DNA from 2 places in the Achromobacter sp. Root565 genome. Region 2 is predicted to be linked to the other one. Evidence: predicted binding sites of a transcription regulator. Region 2 holds the regulator's gene; the other holds the start of a gene.
What was found. The regulator NrdR, encoded in region 2, represses ribonucleotide reductase genes. The targets are predictions, from matches to a motif close to CACNANATNTNGTG.
Positions count from the first base shown of each region.

Region 1 (10,039 bases), 1.1 Mb from region 2:
ACCCCGCCAAGCCCGTGAACGCCATCCCGCCGGAAGCCGTGGCGTGGTGCCAGTTGCGCTTCGTCGTGGGCACCGACTGGCGCGCCCTGCAAGAACACGTGGTCGAACACCTGCATCAGGGCGGCTTCGACGACGTCGAGGTTCGTATCGGCATGCAAGCGGGCGCGACGCGCCTGTCGCCCGACACCCCGTGGGTGCGCTGGGCCGCCGCCTCGCTGGAGCGCACCACCGGCAAACGGGCCGCCCTCTTGCCCAACCTGGGCGGCTCCCTGCCCAACGACATTTTTGCCGACCAGCTTGGCCTGCCCACCCTGTGGGTGCCTCACTCCTATCCCGCTTGCGCACAGCACGCGCCCAACGAACATCTGCTGGGAAGCGTCGCCCGGGAAGGCCTGGCAATCATGGCCGGCCTCTTCTGGGACCTGGGAACCCAAGGCGCCGACTTGCTCGAACAAGCCTGCTGCCAATCCTCTACCTACGCCTGATCCGACCGAGCCCCACCATGACCGCCAGATTTCGCATCGCCCTGTTGGCGTTGACACTTGCCGCCGCTAATGCCCACGCCGCGTATCCGGAGCAGGCCATCAAGATCGTCGTGCCGTTCACGCCGGGCGGGGCCACCGACGCGGTGGCGCGCCTGCTCGCCACCCAGCTGGCGGGCAAGTTCGGCCAACCCGTCATTGTCGAAAACCGCCCTGGCGCCTCCACCCTCATCGGCGCCGAGGCCGTCGCCCGCGCAACGCCCGACGGCTACACGCTCATGCTGTCGGGCAGCACCACGTACAGCGTCCTGCCTGCGCTCAAACCATCGCTACCCTTCGACCCCGTTCGTAGCTTCGAGCACATCGGCATCGTCGCCATGGCGCCCGTCGTGCTGCTGGCGCAAAATGCGCTGCCCGCGGCCACGCCTCACGAAGCGGCCGAACTCGCGCGACAGGAAGGCGCCAAAGGTGGACTGATGTACGGCACGTTCGGCCCAGGATCCGCCCCCCACCTGACCGGCGAAATGTTCGCGCAGGCAGCCGGAGCCAGGATGACGCCGGTGCCGTACAAGGGCAGTGCGCAGCTCATCACCGCGCTGATCGGCGGCGAGATCGCGCTGGCAGTGGACACGGTTTCGGCGTCGGCGGCCCAGGTGCGCGCCGGCAAAATCCGCGCACTGGCAGTCACCGGCGAGCATCGCATGCCGCAACTGCCTGACGTGCCAACGTTCGCCGAGGCGGGCATGCCGGACGTGTCGTTCGTCGGGTGGTACGGATTGGTCGCGCCGGCGAACACGCCCACTCCGGTCATGCACACGTTGAACCGGGTAATGGCGGAAATCATGCAGGACGAACAGGTGCGAAAGCGCGTATCGGAGCTGTCGCTAAATCCCGTCTTCCTGCCGGGTCAGGCTTTCCGCAACCAGATTACGATAGAGATCGCCACATTCGGCGCCGTCGCGCAGCGCGCCGGTATTACCCTAGACTGACTGCCGGCGATACGCCGGCCGACGTGCCGCCCGCATTCGATGCAAACGAGTCAGTTCGGATTCATTTGGCTGATCTTGGATCCCTGCAGTCCCATTCCCGCCATCAGACCCTGCTCGCCGAACGGCACCGCGTACACGTCCTGCGTCAAGGTCGTGGTCGTGATGCTGGCGGCGTAGCCCTGGTCCACCACAACCAGGCTGGGGCCTGCCCCCAGCGACCAGCCGTCGCTCTGGTTCAGATACGCCAGCGCTGGCTCGTTCATGAAGAACAACGCGTACGAAAACTGCTGCGCGCCCGCCTGCAATCCGAACGACAGCGCCGAAATCGAATAAAAGCCTTCCACCTGTCCCCGCCGGATCAACGCCCCCGAGCCGCGCTCGCCGCCCACCAGAAAGCCGCCCTTGATGATGTTTGGAAACACCAGCACGGCGACGGCCTTCTCGCCAAGTGTGCGCATGCGCGGATCCTGGGCATAAAGCTGCTCCAGCGCCGCCATCGCATCGGCGCTGATCTCCGCCGCCGAGGCGGCCCGCGCGGGTGGCGAAAAGCTGATCAGGGCGGAAAAAGTCAAAAGGCTGGCGCAAAGCCAGCCAAGGAATCTCACAGGAAACACGGACGCGCGGTTCATACGGCCTCCCCAGTTAAGAAGGGCGAGCGCCGATTGCGCTCGCCCGACCTGCCGGCTCAGTATTCGCAGCCGCCCCGCACGTGTCAATGATCCGTTCTTACCCGTGCGGGCGCGTCTCTCATACCTTCGGTGGCGTGGTCTCCCGCTCCGGATGGCGGTGTTTACCCAGTGCGGCGATGAACGCCTTTGGATCTTCCCCGCCCAGCAGCAGGCCGCCGTCGTTCGGATCCGGATCGATGCCCGCTGCGGCGTACACCTGCACGCCATCACCGATGCCCATCAGCGTCTTGCCGTGCCGGTAGGCATCGCGCAGGAACTCCAGCGCCCGCCCGTCGGCCGCCAGACTTGCCGCGGCGTCCGCGCCGCCTGCCACCACCACCCCGTCGAACACGCCGGACGGATGATTGTCCAGCGACGCATCCGCATCGAACGCGCCGCCCTGGGCGGTCTGGACGGGACCGATGCGCTGACCCACAAGCCGTACGACCGCGCCCGCCTGAATCAGCGCGTCAGCCACGGCGGACAGGGCCTTGCCGTCCACCCCTTCGGCCGCCAGGATCGCGACCTTGCGCGTGACCACGCTGCCATCGCCCGGCCGCGCGGTCAGCGATAGCGACGGCGATACCTGCACCTCGGGCTTGGGCGGATTCTTCGTGGCGCGCGGCAGCGGGTCCGGCAGCGCCATGCCAAGCTGATCGGCGACCCCTTGCGCCAGCTCGTCCGACACGTTGCGCAGGGACGCCACCATGCGCTGGCGGATCTGCGGCACGGTCACCTTGCTGAGCTCGAAGGCGAAGGCGTCGACGATGTGCTTGCGCTCCCAGGCGGTCTGGCTGTCGTAGAACAGCGTGGCCTGGTTGTAGTGCTCGGCAAACTTCTCGGGATGCCCGCGCAGCTCGTCGCTCGTCACCGGCTCCGGGAACGACACAAAGCCGTCCATGCCCGCCTGGAACGGACAGCCGCCGGCCAGGGAATTGGGCTCATAGGCCACCCGGCCGCGATGGATGGTCTGCCGATGCATGCCGTCGCGCTGGTTGTTGTGCACCGGCGCCAGCGGCGAGTTGATGGGAATCTCGTGGAAGTTCGGGCCGCCCAGGCGAGAGATCTGCGTGTCGACGTAGGAATGGATGCGGCCCGCCAGCAAAGGGTCATTGGTGAAGTCCACGCCGGGCACCACGTGCGCGGCGCAGAACGCCACCTGCTCGGTCTCGGCAAAGAAGTTGTCGGGGTTGCGGTCCAGCACCATGCGGCCGACGGGCACGACCGGCACCAATTCCTCGGGCACGATCTTCGTGGCGTCCAGCACGTCGAAGCTGAAGCCGTCCGCCTGATCGTCGGTGAAGACCTGCACGCCCAGTTCCCATTCGGGACCATGACCCGCGTCGATCGCTTCCCACAGGTCGCGGCGGTGATAGTCCGGATCCGCGCCCGAGACCTTGACCGCCTCGTTCCACACCTGCGAATGCGTGCCCAGGATCGGATTCCAGTGGAATTTCACTAGCCGCGATTCGCCCTGCGCGTTGACGAAGCGGAACGTATGCACGCCAAAGCCCTGCATCATGCGGTAACTGCGCGGAATGCCCCGGTCCGACATCGCCCACATCAGCATGTGCGTGGACTCGGGCATGAGCGACACGAAGTCCCAGAAGGTGTCGTGCGCGGACGCCGCCTGCGGCATGCCATGGTGCGGTTCGGGCTTGACGGCGTGGACCAGGTCGGGGAATTTCATCGCGTCCTGGATGAAGAACACCGGCATGTTGTTGCCCACCAGGTCCCAGTTGCCTTCGTCCGTGTAGAACTTCACGGCAAAGCCGCGCACGTCGCGCGCCGTGTCCTTGGACCCGCGTTCACCGGCCACCGTCGAAAACCGCACGAAGACCGGGGTGCGTTTGCCGGCCTCGGCGAACAACGACGCGGCGGTCAGGTCGGTCAGCGGCTTGTAGCACTCGAAATAGCCGTGGGCAGCCGAGCCGCGCGCGTGCACGATACGCTCGGGGATGCGCTCGTGGTCGAAGTGCGTGATCTTCTCGCGAAGGATGAAATCCTTCAGCAGCGCCGGCCCGCGCAGCCCTGCCTTCAGCGAATGCTGGTTGTCGCTGACGCGCACGCCCTGGTTGGTGGTGAGTTCCTGGCCGCCGCCATCCGCGCGCACGCGCGGCAACGTGCCGTCTACCTGGTTCACGCCAGGCGTGGCGGCGTCGCCCGTCTTGTCCGACACTTCCTTCTCGGACAGCGAGCTCGCGCCGACGGCGGGATCCACCGTGCCCACGTGCGCGCCCGCGAAGGGACAGCGCGCTGCCTGCTCGCCATACTCCGCTTCCTTGTTGGCGTTATGGGGGAAGGCGCCCGTCGTGGCGCCGACCGCGGCCGCGCGTTGCAGCGCGGGATGCGTGGGCTTGCCGGCCGGTCCGTTGGCCGGACCGCTGTCCGTATTCATGTACGCGGTGTCGAGCGCACCGCCCGAGCCGGCCTTTGCTGGCTTCTTGCTTGCCATGGTTCTTTCTCCTTAATGGGTCAGCATCGTGTCGCGCGCCTGCTCGGCGCGGGACGCACCGATGGCGGTTTCCACTTTCTTTACCTCTTCGGGCGGCGGCAGCACGGCCGGGAAGCCCAGCGATTCGATCCACAACTCCCGCGACCAGCCCTGCGTGTGATACAGGTGATGGTCTTCGTCTGTTGCCACGGCGTCGTAGGCCTGCTTCAGAATCCTGGCTTCTTCGCCCGACTGCTGCTCGGCAACCAGCCCGATCAACGACCAGTTCGCGTGGTCCTTGGTCTCGGCCAGCACCACGCATTCGGTCGCCACCAGCTGGGCCGCGTCCGGGTCGCCGGCATTGATGGCCATCTTCATTGCCCGCACCAGCGATTCGCCCAGGTGCCGCACCACCTCACGACCCGGCGACTTGGCCTGCGGATCGAGCTTCAGCTGTTCGAACACCGTCAGCAGCACGCGGCGATGGGTGCGGGTTTCTTCCAGATAGCCCAGCCATTCCTTCTTCAGATCTTCGTTGATGGCGCAGCTGACCGCGGTCTCGTAAATGGCAAGGCCGCCGATCTCGGTTTCCAGCGCCTGGTAAAGCAGCTCCTTGATCTGGCGGGCGTTTCCGGTTTTGCGTTTCATGGTTGGGCTCCTTGTCGTAGGTCATCAACGATGCGCACGGCTGCAATCGTTTCCGATGGACGGGCGTTCACAGCAAATCGCGTTCCTGATGCCCAGGCTGCCGTTCTGGGGCTGGCGCCTGCCGCACTCTCCGGGCGGGCGGCGGAGGCGCCGTGCAGAAAATACAAAGCCCCGCGCGCCGGACGCCTTGCCTATTCCCGTAGAATCGGGGGCATTACCCACAACAGCGCAAGGGCGTCGCGCCCCCCGGCAGGCACAGCGACCCGCGCAAGAAGCGCAGCCGTATGACGATGAACGACCTCTGCGCCATCGCGATGGCCCTGCTGCTGACCTATGCCGGCATGGCCTGCCTGGCCCTCGCCACCCCTCGCCACTATCACCAGGTCTGGACTCGCGACCCGCACGCCGGCCACACGCGCGTCCTGCGCGGCGCCGGTGTCCTGCTGATGGGCCTGGCGATCCTTCCCTGCGTCGGCCTGTGGGGCGACGTGCTGGGCATGGCGGTCTGGCTGGGCTGGCTGTCCGCCGGTGCGCTGCTGTGGTTCGGCATGCTGTCCTGGGCCCCGCGCCCCGCCGTGGGCACGGCGGCGGTGGCGGTGGCGATTTCCCTGTTGGGCGTGGGCATCGGCTTCTGATCCGGCCGGGCCGGCCGCGGGCGCCAGGTGCGACCGATCGCCGCATTGCGCAATTTCACGCCGGTTTTCGGCCATTTGATGCGGGTCAACCGGTATCCATATCCGGCAAGACCGGCGCGGTTTCAGCACCATATGTGGTGATAGAGTCTTCGCACTCCACTACATATGGTGCCAACATGGACATCCAACACATCCTCAAGCGCGACGGCCGCGTCGTTCCATTCGATAGCGAGAAGATCGCGCAAGCCATGGCGGCGGCGGGTCAAAGCACCGGGGAGTTGGACCTGCAAGGCGCTCGCGCGCTGACCGGCACGGTCATCGCAAAGCTGGAGGGCAACGTGTGCCCCGGCGTCGAAACCATCCAGAACCGCGTCGAAGATGCCCTGGTCCAGGCAGGCCACTGGCGCACGGCGCGCGCCTACATCGTTCATCGCGAGCAGCACGCCCGCCTGCGTTCGCTGCGCCACACGCTGGTCGACGTCGAAAGCGCCATGGAAGAGTACCTGGAACAGCGCGATTGGCGCGTCAACGCCAACGCCAACCAGGGCTACAGCCTGGGCGGCCTCATCCTGAACGTCGCCGGCAAGGTCACAGCCAATTACTGGCTGTCCAACGTTTTCACGCCAGAAGCCGGCCAGGCCCACCGCGAAGGCGACATCCACATCCACGATCTGGACATGCTCAGCGGCTACTGCGCCGGCTGGTCGCTACGCCAGTTGCTGACAGAAGGCTTCAACGGCATCCCCGGCAAGGTCGAATCCACGCCTCCAAAGCACATGTCGGCCGCCATCGGCCAGATCGTCAACTTCCTGGGCACGCTGCAGAACGAATGGGCCGGCGCGCAGGCGTTCAGTTCATTCGACACCTACATGGCGCCCTTCATCCGCCGCGACGCAATGACCTACGCGGACGTCAAGCAATCGATCCAGGAACTCATCTTCAACCTGAACGTGCCCAGCCGCTGGGGCACACAGACGCCCTTCACCAACCTCACGTTCGACTGGACCTGCCCGGCCGACCTGAAGGATCAGATCCCTTACGTGGGCGGCGAGGAAATGCCGTTTTCCTACGGCGACCTGCAAGCCGAGATGGACATGATCAATCGCGCGTACATCGAGGTCATGATGGCCGGCGACGCGAAGGGCCGCGTATTCACCTTCCCCATTCCCACCTACAACATCACTCCCGATTTCGACTGGGACCATCCCAACACCGAGCGCCTCTTTGAAATGACGGCACGCTACGGGTTGCCGTACTTCCAGAACTTCCTGAACTCGGACCTGGAGCCGCACATGGTGCGCTCCATGTGCTGCCGCCTGCAGCTCGACCTGCGCGAACTCCTGAAGCGCGGCAACGGCCTATTCGGTTCTGCCGAGCAGACCGGATCGGTCGGCGTGGTGACCGTGAACTGCGCCCGTCTGGGCCATACCTGCCGCGGCGACGAGGAGCGGCTGATGGCGCGCCTGGACCACCTGCTGGCGCTGGGCCGCGACGTGCTGGAAACCAAGCGCAAGGTGGTGCAACGCTACATAGACCAGGGCCTTTACCCCTACACCCGCCGTTACCTGGGCACGCTGCGCAATCACTTCAGCACGCTGGGCGTGAACGGCATCAACGAGATGATCCGCAACTTCACGGACGACGCCGACGACGTGACCACGCCCGCCGGCCATGCCTTTGCCGTCCGGCTGCTGGACCGCGTGCGCCAGCGCATGACCGAATTCCAGGAAGAAACCGGCCACCTCTACAACCTGGAGGCCACGCCGGCCGAAGGCACCACGTACCGGTTCGCCCGCGAAGACCGCAAGCGCTATCCCGGCATCCTGCAAGCGGGCACGGACGCCCAGCCCTACTACACGAACTCCAGCCAGTTGCCGGTGGGCTACACGGATGATCCCTTCCACGCGTTGCAACTGCAGGAAACGCTGCAAAGCAAGTACACGGGCGGCACGGTGCTGCACCTGTACATGAACGAAGCCGTCTCCACGGCCGAGGCCTGCAAGCAGCTCGTGCGCCGCGCGCTCAGCAACTTCCGCCTGCCTTACATCACGGTCACGCCCACGTTCTCCATCTGCCCGAATCACGGCTACCTGGCCGGGCACCACGAGTTCTGCCCCAAGTGCGACGCGGAACTGCTGGCCAAGCAATCGGCATGCTGCACCCCGGCGTAGCGTTGCCGGAACCCGGGGCGGCGCGCGACCTTCCGGCGCGCACCGTCCTTCACCCGCCGGGCGAGCGTCCGGCATCACTTTCCGAGGAAAACCTATGCAAACCTTGACCGCCCCCGTCGCCACGTCCGCTCCCGCCGTCCAACTGGACGACAGCCAGCGCGTGCGCTGCGAAGTCTGGACCCGGGTGATGGGCTACCACCGCCCGGTTTCTTCCTTCAACACCGGCAAACAGGGCGAATTCAATGAGCGCCGCTTCTTCGTCGAACGCAGTGCCTGAAGGCGGTTCGGCCCAAGGCAACTCGCAGGCCGGCGGCGCCGGCCGGCCCGCCGCGCAGGCCATCCGCCTGCTGGCCGACCGGCCGGGCTACGCCCCGCCGCCGCAGCCCGTCATCCAGCCCCTGCCCCGGCACTCGCCCGCGGTCGGCGGGCTGGTGCCCTTTTCCACCGTCGACTGGCCCGGCCAGTTGGCGGCGGTGGTCTTCATTTCGGGCTGCCCGTGGCGCTGCCACTATTGCCACAACACCGAACTGCAAACGCGCGCCGCCCGCTATGACTGGCGCGAAGTCCGTGGCTTCCTCGAAACCCGCAAGGGCCTGCTGGATGCCGTCGTATTTTCCGGCGGCGAACCGCTGAGCGAGCCGCGCCTGCCCGCCATGATCCGCGACGTCAGGCGTATGGGGTACCGCGTGGGCCTGCACACCGCGGGCATCTACCCGCTACGGCTCGCAGACGTGCTGCGCCATCTGGACTGGGTGGGCATGGACATCAAGGCGGACGCCAAGGGTTACGACGACATCACGGGCCGGCGCGATTCCCAGCGTCCTGCGCTCGCGTGCCTGACGCAGTTGCTGTCCGCCGGCCTGGACTTCGAATGCCGCATCACCTGGCATCCCGACTGGCTGGACGAAGCACGCCTGATGGCACTGGCGCGGGAACTGGCCCGCCGCGGCGTGCGCCGCTTCGCGGTGCAGGCCGCGCGCGCCGCCCCCGGCGCGCCGGTCGCGCGGGCCCTCAGCAACCAGGCGCAGGCCGAGCTGCGCCAGGCCTTTCAGGAATTCGCCTATCGCTGATCCAGATGCGCAGCCAGGGTGGCGTGGAACCGCGGCGACACCACGGCCCCCACATTGCAGCGGGACCACGGCGACACCGCCGTGGGATCCACGCTGAACACGCGACCCGGCGCCATGATGACCTTCTCGGGCATCAGCGCCGCGGCCAGCGTCAGCGAATCAGCCACGCCAGGAAACGCGGACCACAGGTACAGCGAACTGGTCGGACGCGTGAACACCTGCGCGCCCAACGAATCCAGCACTTGCAACGCCTGTCCCGTGGCGGCCTCCAGCCGCTGGCGCAAGCGCACCAGATGCCGCTCGTAGTGGCCTTCCCGCAGCATCACGTCCACCATGCGCTCGCAATATTCAGAGCTGCTGACATGCACCAGGGCCTTTAAGTCGGCCAGGTCGCTCGCCAGCGCGGCGTTGCACGCGATGAAGCCCACGCGCAACGCCGCCGAGAAAGACTTCGAGAAGCTTCCGATATAGATGGTGCGCTCAAGCTGATCCAGTGCCGACAGCCTGACCGACGACGTGGGCTTGAAGTCCGCCAGCGGATCGTTCTCGACCACCATCAGGTTGTAGCGCTCTGACAGTTGCAGGATCTTGTAGGCCTTGGCCGGCGACATGTCCGAGCCGGTGGGATTGTGCGCGATCGACTGCGTAAAGAAGAGCCGTGGCTTTTCGCGCTGCAGCAACGATTCCAGCGCAACAACGTCCGGCCCGTCAGGCAGGCGCGGCACGCCCAGCATCCGCACCCCGGCCAGCTTCAGCTTGCCAAAGAGCGGGTAATACCCCGGGTTGTCCACCAGCACTGTCGACCCCGGTGGCAGGAAGTAGCGGATCACCAGGTCCATCGCCTCGTTGGCGCCATGCGTCAGCACCAACTGCGATGGCACGGCGCTGATGCCCACGTCGCCCAGCTTGCGGACCAGGCTTTCGCGCAGCGGCGCATAGCCA
Region 1 covers NZ_LMGO01000001.1:1,787,782-1,797,820, forward strand. Annotated here, with positions in the region: gene ASD71_RS07975 (M20 family metallopeptidase) at 1-485, shown strand, start outside; gene ASD71_RS07980 (tripartite tricarboxylate transporter substrate binding protein) at 503-1,471, shown strand; gene ASD71_RS07985 (YSC84-related protein) at 1,522-2,043, opposite strand; gene ASD71_RS07990 (catalase) at 2,219-4,594, opposite strand; gene ASD71_RS07995 (hypothetical protein) at 4,607-5,221, opposite strand; gene ASD71_RS08000 (DUF3325 domain-containing protein) at 5,506-5,856, shown strand; gene ASD71_RS08005 (ribonucleoside triphosphate reductase) at 6,033-8,027, shown strand; gene nrdD (anaerobic ribonucleoside-triphosphate reductase) at 8,122-8,304, shown strand; gene ASD71_RS08015 (anaerobic ribonucleoside-triphosphate reductase activating protein) at 8,270-9,097, shown strand; gene ASD71_RS08020 (PLP-dependent aminotransferase family protein) at 9,088-10,039, opposite strand, start outside.
Region 1: ASD71_RS08005 (ribonucleoside triphosphate reductase) is a predicted target of NrdR. The motif match lies at 6,014-6,027, and genes of this name have one in related genera.

Region 2 (10,039 bases):
GCCATAGCCGCGCTCGTCAAAGCCGCGCTGGCTGACGACGTTGGTGTGGCTTTGCAGGAATTCCATCATGAAGCCGTCGTTCACCAGGCCCTTTTCATGCAGGCGGTTCAAGATGGTGTAGTGCCAGAACGTGGCCCAGCCTTCGTTCATGACCTTGGTCTGGGTCTGCGGATAAAAATACTGCGCGACCTTGCGGACGATGCGCACCAGCTCCTTTTGCCAGGGGGCCAGCTTGGGCGAGTACTTCTCGATGAAGTACAGCAAGTTTTCCTCGGGCTCGGGCGGAAACACCGACGCCGCGATGCGCGTGTCCTTGTCCGCGTCGATGCGCGGCAGCGTGCGCCACAGGTCGTTGTATTGCAGGCGCGCGTGTTCCTCGCGCTCGGCCTGCCGGGCGGCCTCTTCCTTGAAAGAGGCTGGCGTCGGGCGCTTGTAGCGGTCCACACCGTGATGCGACAGCGCATGGCACGAGTCCAGCAGCGACTCCACGGCGTCGATGCCGTACCGGTCTTCGCACGCCATCACGTACTTGCGCGCGAACACCAGGTAATCCAGCACGCCGTCGGCGTCCGTCCACTGCCGGAAGAGGTAGTTGCCCTTGAAGAAGGAATTGTGTCCGTAGCACGCGTGCGCGATCACCAGCGCCTGCATCGGCATGGAATTCTCTTCCATGAGGTAAGAAATGCACGGGTTGGAATTGATGACGATTTCGTACGCCAGCCCCTGCATGCCGCGGCGGTAGAACTGTTCGTTGCGGATGAATTCCTTGCCGTACGACCAGTGCGGATAGCCAATCGGCAAGCCCGCCGACGCGTACGCGTCCAGCATCTGCTCCGAGGTGATGACCTCGATCTGGTTGGGATACGTGTCCAGGCCATATTCGCGCGCGATCTGCGAGATCGCATCGTCATAGGTCTGGATCAGTTCGAACGTCCATTCGGAACCCTGCGAGATCGGCCGGACGCCGCCGTCCGATCCCGGCTCCACGAGCGCACCCATGTTGGCGTTCATGCGGTCTCCTTCTTGAACAGGTCGTGGAACACGGGGAAGATCTCCCCGCGGTCGCAGATGCGCCGCATGACGAAGTGCGGTTCCAGTTTCTGTTCATACTCGGCCCACAGACTGCTCTTGCGGGCCTCCTGCGAGTCGGGGATTTCGATGTAGGCAAAGTAGCGCGACGAAGGCAGCAGATGTTCGGCCAGGAATCGCGCGCTCTTGCCCGCATCGGCGCCAAACGAATCGCCGTCGCTGGCCTGCGCCGCGTAGACGTTCCACGCGGACGGCGGATAGCGCTTTTCCAGGATCTCGCGCATCAGCTCCAGCGCAGACAGCACGATCGTGCCGCCGCTTTTGGGGTCGTAGAAGAAGGTGTGTTCGTCCACTTCCTCGGCGTTGTCGGTGTGGCGGATGAACACCAGATCGACATGCTCGTACTTGCGCGACAGGAAGAGGTAGAGCAGCGTGAAGAAGCGCTTGGCGAGATCCTTCTTGCCCTCGTCCATGGAGCCCGACACATCCATCAGGCAGAACATGACAGCACGCGCCATGGGGATGGCGACCGACACGCGGTTGCGATAGCGCAGGTCCAGGTCGTCCAGGAAGGGCACGCGAGCCAGACGCTCACGGCAATCCTCGACCTCCTGTTCCAGCTCGCGGATTCGCGCTTCTGCCGCGCCGGCAGCCTTCGCCTCTTCCAGCGCGTCCTCGGCATCCTGCAGGTCGGCGCGCGCCTTCACGCCCAACGACACGCGCCGCGCCAGCGACGACTTCAGCGTGCGGCTGATGCTAAGGGTGCTGGGCGAGCCGGTGGTGGTGTAGCCGGCGCGTTGCCATTTCTTCTGGCTGACTTCGCCGAGCTGGTTGCGCGCCAGGTGCGGCAGTTCCAGATCCTCGAAAAAGAGATTCAGGAATTCGGCGCGCGAGAGGCTGAAGGTGAACTGGTCCACCGATTCGCCTTCTCCCGGTTCGGAGCCACCCTCGCCCTGCCCGCCTTGCGGCCGGTCGAAGGTGTCGCCCTTGGCGAATTCGCGGTTGCCCGGATGCACCATTTCGCGGTCGCCGCCCGCGCCGTGCCGGAACGTCGGCTCGGAAATATCGCGGGCGGGCAGGTTGATCTCGCCGCCTTGATCCATGTCCTGGATCGAGCGGTCACGGATCATCCCGTGTACCGCCTTGCGGATCTGATCCTTGTAACGCCGCAGAAAGCGCTCCCGGTTAACGGCGCTCTTGTTGCGCCCGTTAAGACGGCGATCGATCAGTGAATTCATGATTCACCTCGCTCAGGAAGACTTCCTCACACGGAGATACCACTCGCACAGCAGCCTGACCTGCTTTTCCGTGTAGCCCTTCTCCACCATCCGGTCGACGAAGCTCTGGTGTTTCGACTTGTCCTCGGCCGAGGCCTTGGCGTTGAACGAAATCACCGGCAGCAGGTCTTCCGTGTTCGAGAACATCTTCTTCTCGATCACTTCGCGCAGCTTTTCATAGCTGGTCCAGTTCGGATTTCGGCCGCTGTTGTTGGCGCGCGCCCGCAGCACGAAGTTCACGATCTCGTTGCGGAAGTCCTTCGGATTGGCGATGCCAGCCGGCTTCTCGATCTTTTCCAGTTCATCGTTAAGCGCGCTGCGGTCGAAGCTTTCGCCGGTTTCAGGGTCGCGGAACTCCTCGTCCTGGATCCAGCAGTCGGCAAACGTCACGTAGCGGTCGAAGATGTTCTGGCCGTATTCGGAGTAGGACTCGAGATAAGCGGTCTGGATCTCCTTGCCGATGAACTCCGCGTAACGCGGCGCGAGGAAGCCCTTGATGAACTCCAGATAGCGCCGGCGGATCTCGTCGGGATAGTCTTCGCGGCCGATGCGCTGCTCCAGCACGTACATCAGGTGCACCGGATTCGCAGCCACTTCGGTCTGGTCGTAGTTGAAGACGCTGGACAGGATCTTGTACGCAAACCGCGTCGACACCCCGGTCATGCCTTCATCGGTGCCCGCGTAGTCCTTGTACTCCTGCAGCGCCTTCGCCTTGGGATCGACGTCCTTCAGGCTTTCGCCATCGTAGACCCGCAGCTTGGAATAGATGCTGGAATTCTCGGGTTCCTTCAGGCGCGTCAACACCGAGAACTGCGCCATCATGTCCAGCGTTCCGGGCGCGCATGGCGCTTCGGACAGCGAGCTGTGATGCAGCAGCTTCTCGTAGATGCGGACTTCTTCGGACACCTGCAGGCAGTAAGGCACCTTGACGATATAGATACGGTCAAGGAACGCTTCGTTGTGCTTGTTGTTGCGGAAGGTCTGCCATTCCGATTCGTTCGAGTGGGCCAGGATCGTGCCGTTGAACGGGATGGCCGAGAAGCCTTCCGTGCCCTTGAAGTTGCCTTCCTGGGTGGCCGTCAACAGCGGATGCAGCATCTTGATCGGCGCCTTGAACATTTCCACGAACTCGAGCAGCCCCTGGTTCGCCAGGCACAGACCACCGGAATAGCTGTACGCGTCCGGGTCATCCTGTGAATGGCGGTCGAGCTTGCGGATGTCGACCTTACCCACCAGCGACGAAATGTCCTGGTTGTTTTCGTCGCCCGGTTCGGTCTTGGCGATGGCGATCTGGCGCAGCACCGACGGATTCAGGCGCACGACACGGAACTTCGAGATGTCGCCATCGAACTCCTTCAAGCGCTTGACTGCCCACGGCGACATGATGCCGGTCAGGTAGCGCTTCGGGATGCCGTATTCCTTTTCGAGCATGTCGCCGAATCGTTCGGGATGAAACAGCCCGAGCGGCGATTCGTTTACCGGCGATCCCTTCAACGCGTAGATGGGAAAACTTTCCATCAGCGCCTTGAGCCGTTCGGCGATGGACGACTTGCCGCCGCCCACCGGTCCCAGCAGATAGAGAATTTGCTTGCGCTCTTCCAGTCCCTGGGCGGCGTGCTTGAAGAACGCGACGATCTGGCCGATCACGTCCTCCATGCCGTAGAACTCCTGGAACGCGGGATAGCGCCGGATGGTTCGGTTGGAAAACAAACGGGAAAGACGTGGGTCGTTGCGCGTATCCACGATTTCAGGGTCGCCGATCGCGGCCAGCATGCGCTCAGCGGGGCTGGCGTAGGCCATGGGATCACGCTTGGCGAGGCTCAGATACTCCTCGAGCGAGAGCTCTGATTCCTGCTCTCTTGCATACTGCGACTTGAAGCCTTCGACGATGTTTTGCACGGAAACCTCCTACATACAACACGCGAAAAATTCAATACGTCCCTACATGCCCATTGTGCCTCAGCGTTTGCGCATTACTAAACAACTTCGCGGCTTGCGCTTCTGGCACGTCGTTATGTTGCTTTCGCCACACATCAACCATAAGCAGTATCGGACCCTTTCTGATTAGGCTGCCCCCCAGGAATACTAGTTCCGTCAGGGATTGCAACCAACGTGAGCAAGTTCGCTCGTCGTTTCGAGCATAGACCCGCATATTGCGTGCCTGACGCAACCGCACATGAAATGGTCGGCAACGAAACGACGGAATGAGCGATATCCAATGGATTCTTATGGGCCCGGGATAAACCCGGAGCGTTCGCCATGCGATCGCAGCGAACGGGCTGAACGGCGCTAGGCGGCTTCGTTCAGTGGCGTACCGGTCGGTGTTGAACTGCGCCGATTCGCGGCACGGGAATCCGTGGTGACGAGGGCGCGCGGCGGCTGTGCGGGTGGTCCGTGAGCGCGTAGCGCCAAGTCATGCGCTTATGCTAAGCCCGTGACTCTTTTGTGGCAATTCATTTTGCGCGAATATCCAACTGCGTAATCACGCGAAACGCCTTCGTGCACGAAGCCGCACATGTCCATCGCGCATGCCGATCCGCCCGCATAGACAGCGTGCGTCGAGAAGACGCACGCTGCGCGCGGCTTTCAAAGGATTGGCAGCCGCACGCGCGGAGTGCTAACAGCACATTCGTTACGACAGCGCAGGCAGCGCCACGCTTTCCATCAACTGGCGCCACGTGCCGGCCACGCGCGCGCGCACGCACAGATCGGCGCCCACGCGCACAGTATCGGTAAATTCGTAGCGCCGCGCCGCGTCCAGATGCTCGAGCATCGGCAAGCGCACCATGCCCGCCGCGTCGCCAAGCAGCACCGGCGCCAGATACAACAGCAGTTCATCGACGCAGCCGGCGGACACGAGCGCGCCGCTCAGCCCCGCGCCCGCTTCGACGTGCACCTCGTTGAACTGCTGCTCGGCCATCCAGCGCATCATCGCGGGCAGATCGACGCGGCCCGACTCCGTGCCCGGCAAGCACACCACGCGGGCATTTCGGTCCGCCAGGCGCGCCGCCTTCGCGGCATCTTCGCGTGCGGTGAACACGATGACTTCCGCACCATCGAAAAGCCGCGCGGTCTCGGGGATCTCGAAACGGCCATCCACGACGGCCTTGCGCGGCTGGCGCGGCGTATCGACGTCGCGCACGTTCAACTGCGGATCGTCCTTGAGCAGGGTGCCCATGCCGGTCAGAACGACGCAACTGCGCGCCCGCCAGCGGTGTCCGTCGGCCCGCGCTTCCGGTCCGGTGATCCATTGCGACATGCCGTTATGCAGCGCACTGCGGCCGTCGAGCGACGCCGCCATCTTCATCCACACCCACGGCAGACCGCGGCTCATGCGCGAGATGAATCCGACGTTCACCGCCAGCGCCTCTTCGCGGCAGACGCCGGTCGTCACCGCGATGCCCGCTTCGCGCAGCCGCGCCAGCCCCTGGCCGTTGACGAGCGGATTCGGATCACCCATGGCCACCACCACGCGCGCCGGCCGCGCCGCCAGCACCGCGTCCACGCACGGCGGCGTGCGGCCGAAGTGGCTGCAGGGCTCCAGCGTGACGTACAGCGTCGAGCCGGCGACCGACTCGCCGCGCGACTGCGCGTCGCGCAGCGCGCAGATCTCGGCGTGCGGACCGCCCGGCGGCTGGGTCGCGCCTTCGCCCAGCACGCGGCCGTCACGCACGATCACGCAGCCTACCCGGGGGTTGGGTGCGGTGGTGAACATGACGGTGTTCGCCAGCGACAGCGCGCGTCGCATCCAGAAGAGATCGTCAGAATCGGGGGAAATGTCCATGCCGAGGATTGTATGTCCGCCGCGCACCGTTCTGCCGCCCCGTGCGGGAGCAGGCCCGGCGCTGCCCGGAGATGTCCGTTTTGGGCCGCCCGCCGTCTTGGAAGGCGCTCGCGCGCAGACCGGAACGGGAGTAAAAATGGCGTCACCCCCTCGAATTCACGGCCAGGAGCCCCGGAAATGAAACAGGCACTTATCGTCATCGACGTCCAAGAATCCTTCCGCCAACGTCCGTTTTGGGACGAATCGGAGTACCCGGCGTTCCTTTCGCAGATCCAGCCGCTGATCGATGCCGCCGCCGCGCAGGATATCCCCGTCCTGCAGGTATTCCACACCAGCCCCTCCGACGACCCCGCCAATCCATTTTCGGTCGCCTCCGGCCACGTCAAGACGCTCAAGGAATTGCGGATTTCGCCCACGGCGGTGTTCCACAAGACGGTGCATTCCTCGCTGTACGCCAAGGACGAGAACGGCGGCTCGCTGCACGATTGGCTGCTCAAGCATGGCGTGGAAGGCATCATCGTGGCCGGCATCCGTACGGAACAATGCTGCGAAACCACGTCACGCCACGCCAGCGACGCCGGCTTCAAGGTGGTGTTTCCCACTGACGCGACGCTGACCTTCGCCATGCAAAGCCCGTCCGGCAGGACCTACACGCCCGCCGAGATCCGCGACCGGACCGAGCTGGTCCTGCACGGCCGCTTTGCCCGCATCGTGCGCGCAGCCGACGCGTTGGCGGCGTAGGGTCCGGCGGGAGGCGCAGATGATCCCGGTGTATTTCGTGGTGCCGCGGGGCATTGTGCTGCTGGACCTCGCGGGTCCGGCGGAAGCCTTCCGCGTAGCCAACAAGCTGTGCCCGGACACGTTCGCGCAGCATTTCTGCGGACCTTCCCGCGACGTCGAAAGCGGCATCCCCGGCCTGCACCTGGCGCATGTGCAACCGCTGCCGGCTGCCGTGCCCCGCAATGCCCTGGTCATCATCTCGGGCGTGGTGGGCAAGCACACGCGCCTGGACGACGACGATGCCCGCGCCATCGTCGACTGGCTGGCCATCCGGCATCCGGCTGACGGCTTCACCTTGATGACGGTCTGCGCGGGCGCGCTGTTCGCGGCGGCGGCCGGGTTGACGCGGCAGCGCGAATGCACGACGCATCACACCTGTTTGGAACAGCTGGCGGCCCTGGATCCCACCGCCCGCGTGCTGGACAACCGCATTTTCGTCGAGGATGGCAATCTGGTCAGCAGCGCGGGCATCACGGCCGGGATCGATCTGGCGCTGCACATGGTGTCGCGCCATTGCGGCCCCCGCGCGGCCAGCGAGGCGGCGCGCGACATGGTCGTTTACCAACGCCGCGCCGGCTCGGATTCGGCGTTGTCGCCCTGGCTGGACCATCGCAGCCACATGCACCCGGGCGTGCACCGGGTCCAGGACGCCGTCATCAGCGATCCGGCCGCGCCCTGGTCGGCCCAGTCGCTGGCGGATCAGGCGCACACCAGCGCCCGGCACCTGACGCGCCTCTTTCGTGAACACGCAGGCTGCACGCCGATGGACTATCTGTACCAAATTCGTGTGGCGCTGGCGCGCGACCTGCTGCGCGACACCCGGCTGGACCTGGAACGCGTGGCGGAAAAGTCCGGGTTCGGATCGGCGCAACACATGCGCCGCGTATGGCGCAAGTTCCAGCCCCTGACGCCAAGTCTGATGCGGCGCTAGTCCTTGCGCAACTTGCCCGGCAGGAGCGGCCCCTGCATTTCGCGGATGGCCTCGACGAATTCGCCGATGTCCTCGAAGCTCTTGTACACCGAGGCAAAGCGCACGTAGGCCACCTTGTCGAGCTTGCGCAGTTCGGTCATGACGAGTTCGCCGATGTGTTCGGAGGGTACTTCGCGCTGGCCGCTGGCAAGCAGTTGTTCCTCGATGCGCGCCACGGCCGCGTCCACGTCTTCCGTGCTGACGGGGCGTTTGCGCAGGGCCAGGCTGAGGCTGGCGCGCAATTTGACCGGATCATATTCGCTGCGGCTGCCATTGCGCTTGACGATCGAAGGCATGGCGAGCTCCACCCGTTCATAGGTGGTGAACCGCTTGTCACAGGAGAGGCAGCGGCGGCGACGGCGAATGGCGTCGCCCTCTTCGGAGACCCGGCTGTCGACGACCTGCGTTTCGGCATTGCCGCAAAATGGACACCGCATGTGTGATCCCTAAAGGCGCTGAAGGCAATAATTGAGCATATTGTAACGATGGCTTGATGCAAAGCATCATTAGGGACGAATCCGGCGCCGGCGCCGGATCGCCCCATCGTGCGGCAGGATGCCCCCTGCCCGCCCACAAAGACCAAGGGACGGCGCCTTGCGGCGACGTCCCTTGGTCTGATGCTGCCCGGTAGCGGCAAGGCCGCGCCCGGACACCTGCTTACTTCTTGCCGTACACCGGCAGGCGCGAGGTCAGTTCATTGACCTTGGCGCGCACGGCGGCGATGTTCGCTTCGTCGCGCGGGTTGTCCAGCACGTCGGCGATCAGGTTGGCGGTCAGCTCGGCGTCGGCTTCAGTGAAGCCGCGGGTGGTCATGGCTGGCGTACCCAGGCGAATGCCGCTGGTCACGAAGGGCTTTTCCGGGTCGTTCGGGATGGCGTTCTTGTTGACCGTGATGTGGGCCTGGCCCAGCACCGCTTCGGCTTCCTTGCCCGTGATGCCCTTGGAACGCAGGTCCACCAGCATGACGTGGCTTTCGGTGCGGCCCGAGACGATGCGCAGGCCACGCTTGACCAGCGTGTCGGCCAGGACCTTGGCATTCTTGACCACTTGCTGCGCGTAGTCCTTGAACCCGGGTTCCAGCGCTTCCTTGAAGGCCACGGCCTTGCCAGCGATGACGTGCATCAGCGGACCGCCCTGAATGCCGGGGAAGATCGCCGAATTGATGATCTTCTCGTGCTCGGCCTTCATCATGATGACGCCGCCGCGCGGGCCGCGCAGCGACTTGTGCGTAGTCGAGGTGACGAAGTCGGCGTGCGGAACCGGGTTGGGGTAGGCGCCGCCGGCAACCAGACCCGCGTAGTGGGCGATGTCGACCATGAACAGCGCGCCGTTTTCACGGGCGATGCGGGCCATGCGTTCGAAGTCGATATGCAGGGCGTAGGCCGAAGCGCCAGCCACGATCAGCTTGGGCTTGTGCTCCTTGGCCAGCTGCTCGACCTGCTCGTAGTTCAGGACTTCGTTTTCGTCCAGGCCGTACGAGATGAAGTTGTACAGTTTGCCCGAGGCGTTGACCGACGCGCCATGCGTCAGGTGGCCGCCTTCGGCCAGGCTCATACCCAGCACGGTGTCGCCCGGCTTGAGCACAGCCATGTACACGCCCTGGTTCGCCTGCGAGCCGGAATTGGGCTGCACGTTGGCGGCTTCGGCGCCGAAGATCTGCTTCAGGCGGTCGATGGCCAGTTGCTCGACCACGTCCACATACTCGCAACCACCGTAGTAGCGCTTGCCCGGGTAGCCTTCGGCGTACTTGTTCGTGAGCTGCGTGCCTTGCGCTTCCATGACGGCCGGGCTGGCGTAGTTCTCCGAAGCAATCAGCTCGATGTGCTGCTCTTGGCGCTGGTCTTCCTTCTGGATGGCGGCCCAAACGTCCGGGTCAGCCTTGGACAAGGTGAGGTTGCGGTCAAACATGACGGGGGTTTCCTGAGGCGGTAAAGGGGAAGAAAACGAGAGAAGAAAACAAGAGAAGAAATCGGCCGACGAGAAAACGGCGGCGGGTGGGTAAACCCGCAGAATGCTGAGTAGTTTACCCCGTCACGCGGGATCATTTGCGCTCAAAACGGATAGAACCGGGCCAAATTCCGGCGCACGGGCGCGAAAACCACGGCATCGCCTCGGGCCCGGAAACACCCCTCATGACGACTTGAGAAAGATTCATGTAAACGGCGATGGGCAATAAAAAGGGCCGCCCTTGGCGGCCCT
Region 2 covers NZ_LMGO01000001.1:2,937,493-2,947,531, forward strand. Annotated here, with positions in the region: gene ASD71_RS13195 (SpoVR family protein) at 1-1,011, opposite strand, end outside; gene ASD71_RS13200 (YeaH/YhbH family protein) at 1,008-2,267, opposite strand; gene ASD71_RS13205 (PrkA family serine protein kinase) at 2,280-4,196, opposite strand; gene ribD (bifunctional diaminohydroxyphosphoribosylaminopyrimidine deaminase/5-amino-6-(5-phosphoribosylamino)uracil reductase RibD) at 4,939-6,090, opposite strand; gene ASD71_RS13215 (cysteine hydrolase family protein) at 6,268-6,831, shown strand; gene ASD71_RS13220 (GlxA family transcriptional regulator) at 6,851-7,801, shown strand; gene nrdR (transcriptional regulator NrdR) at 7,798-8,277, opposite strand; gene glyA (serine hydroxymethyltransferase) at 8,498-9,748, opposite strand.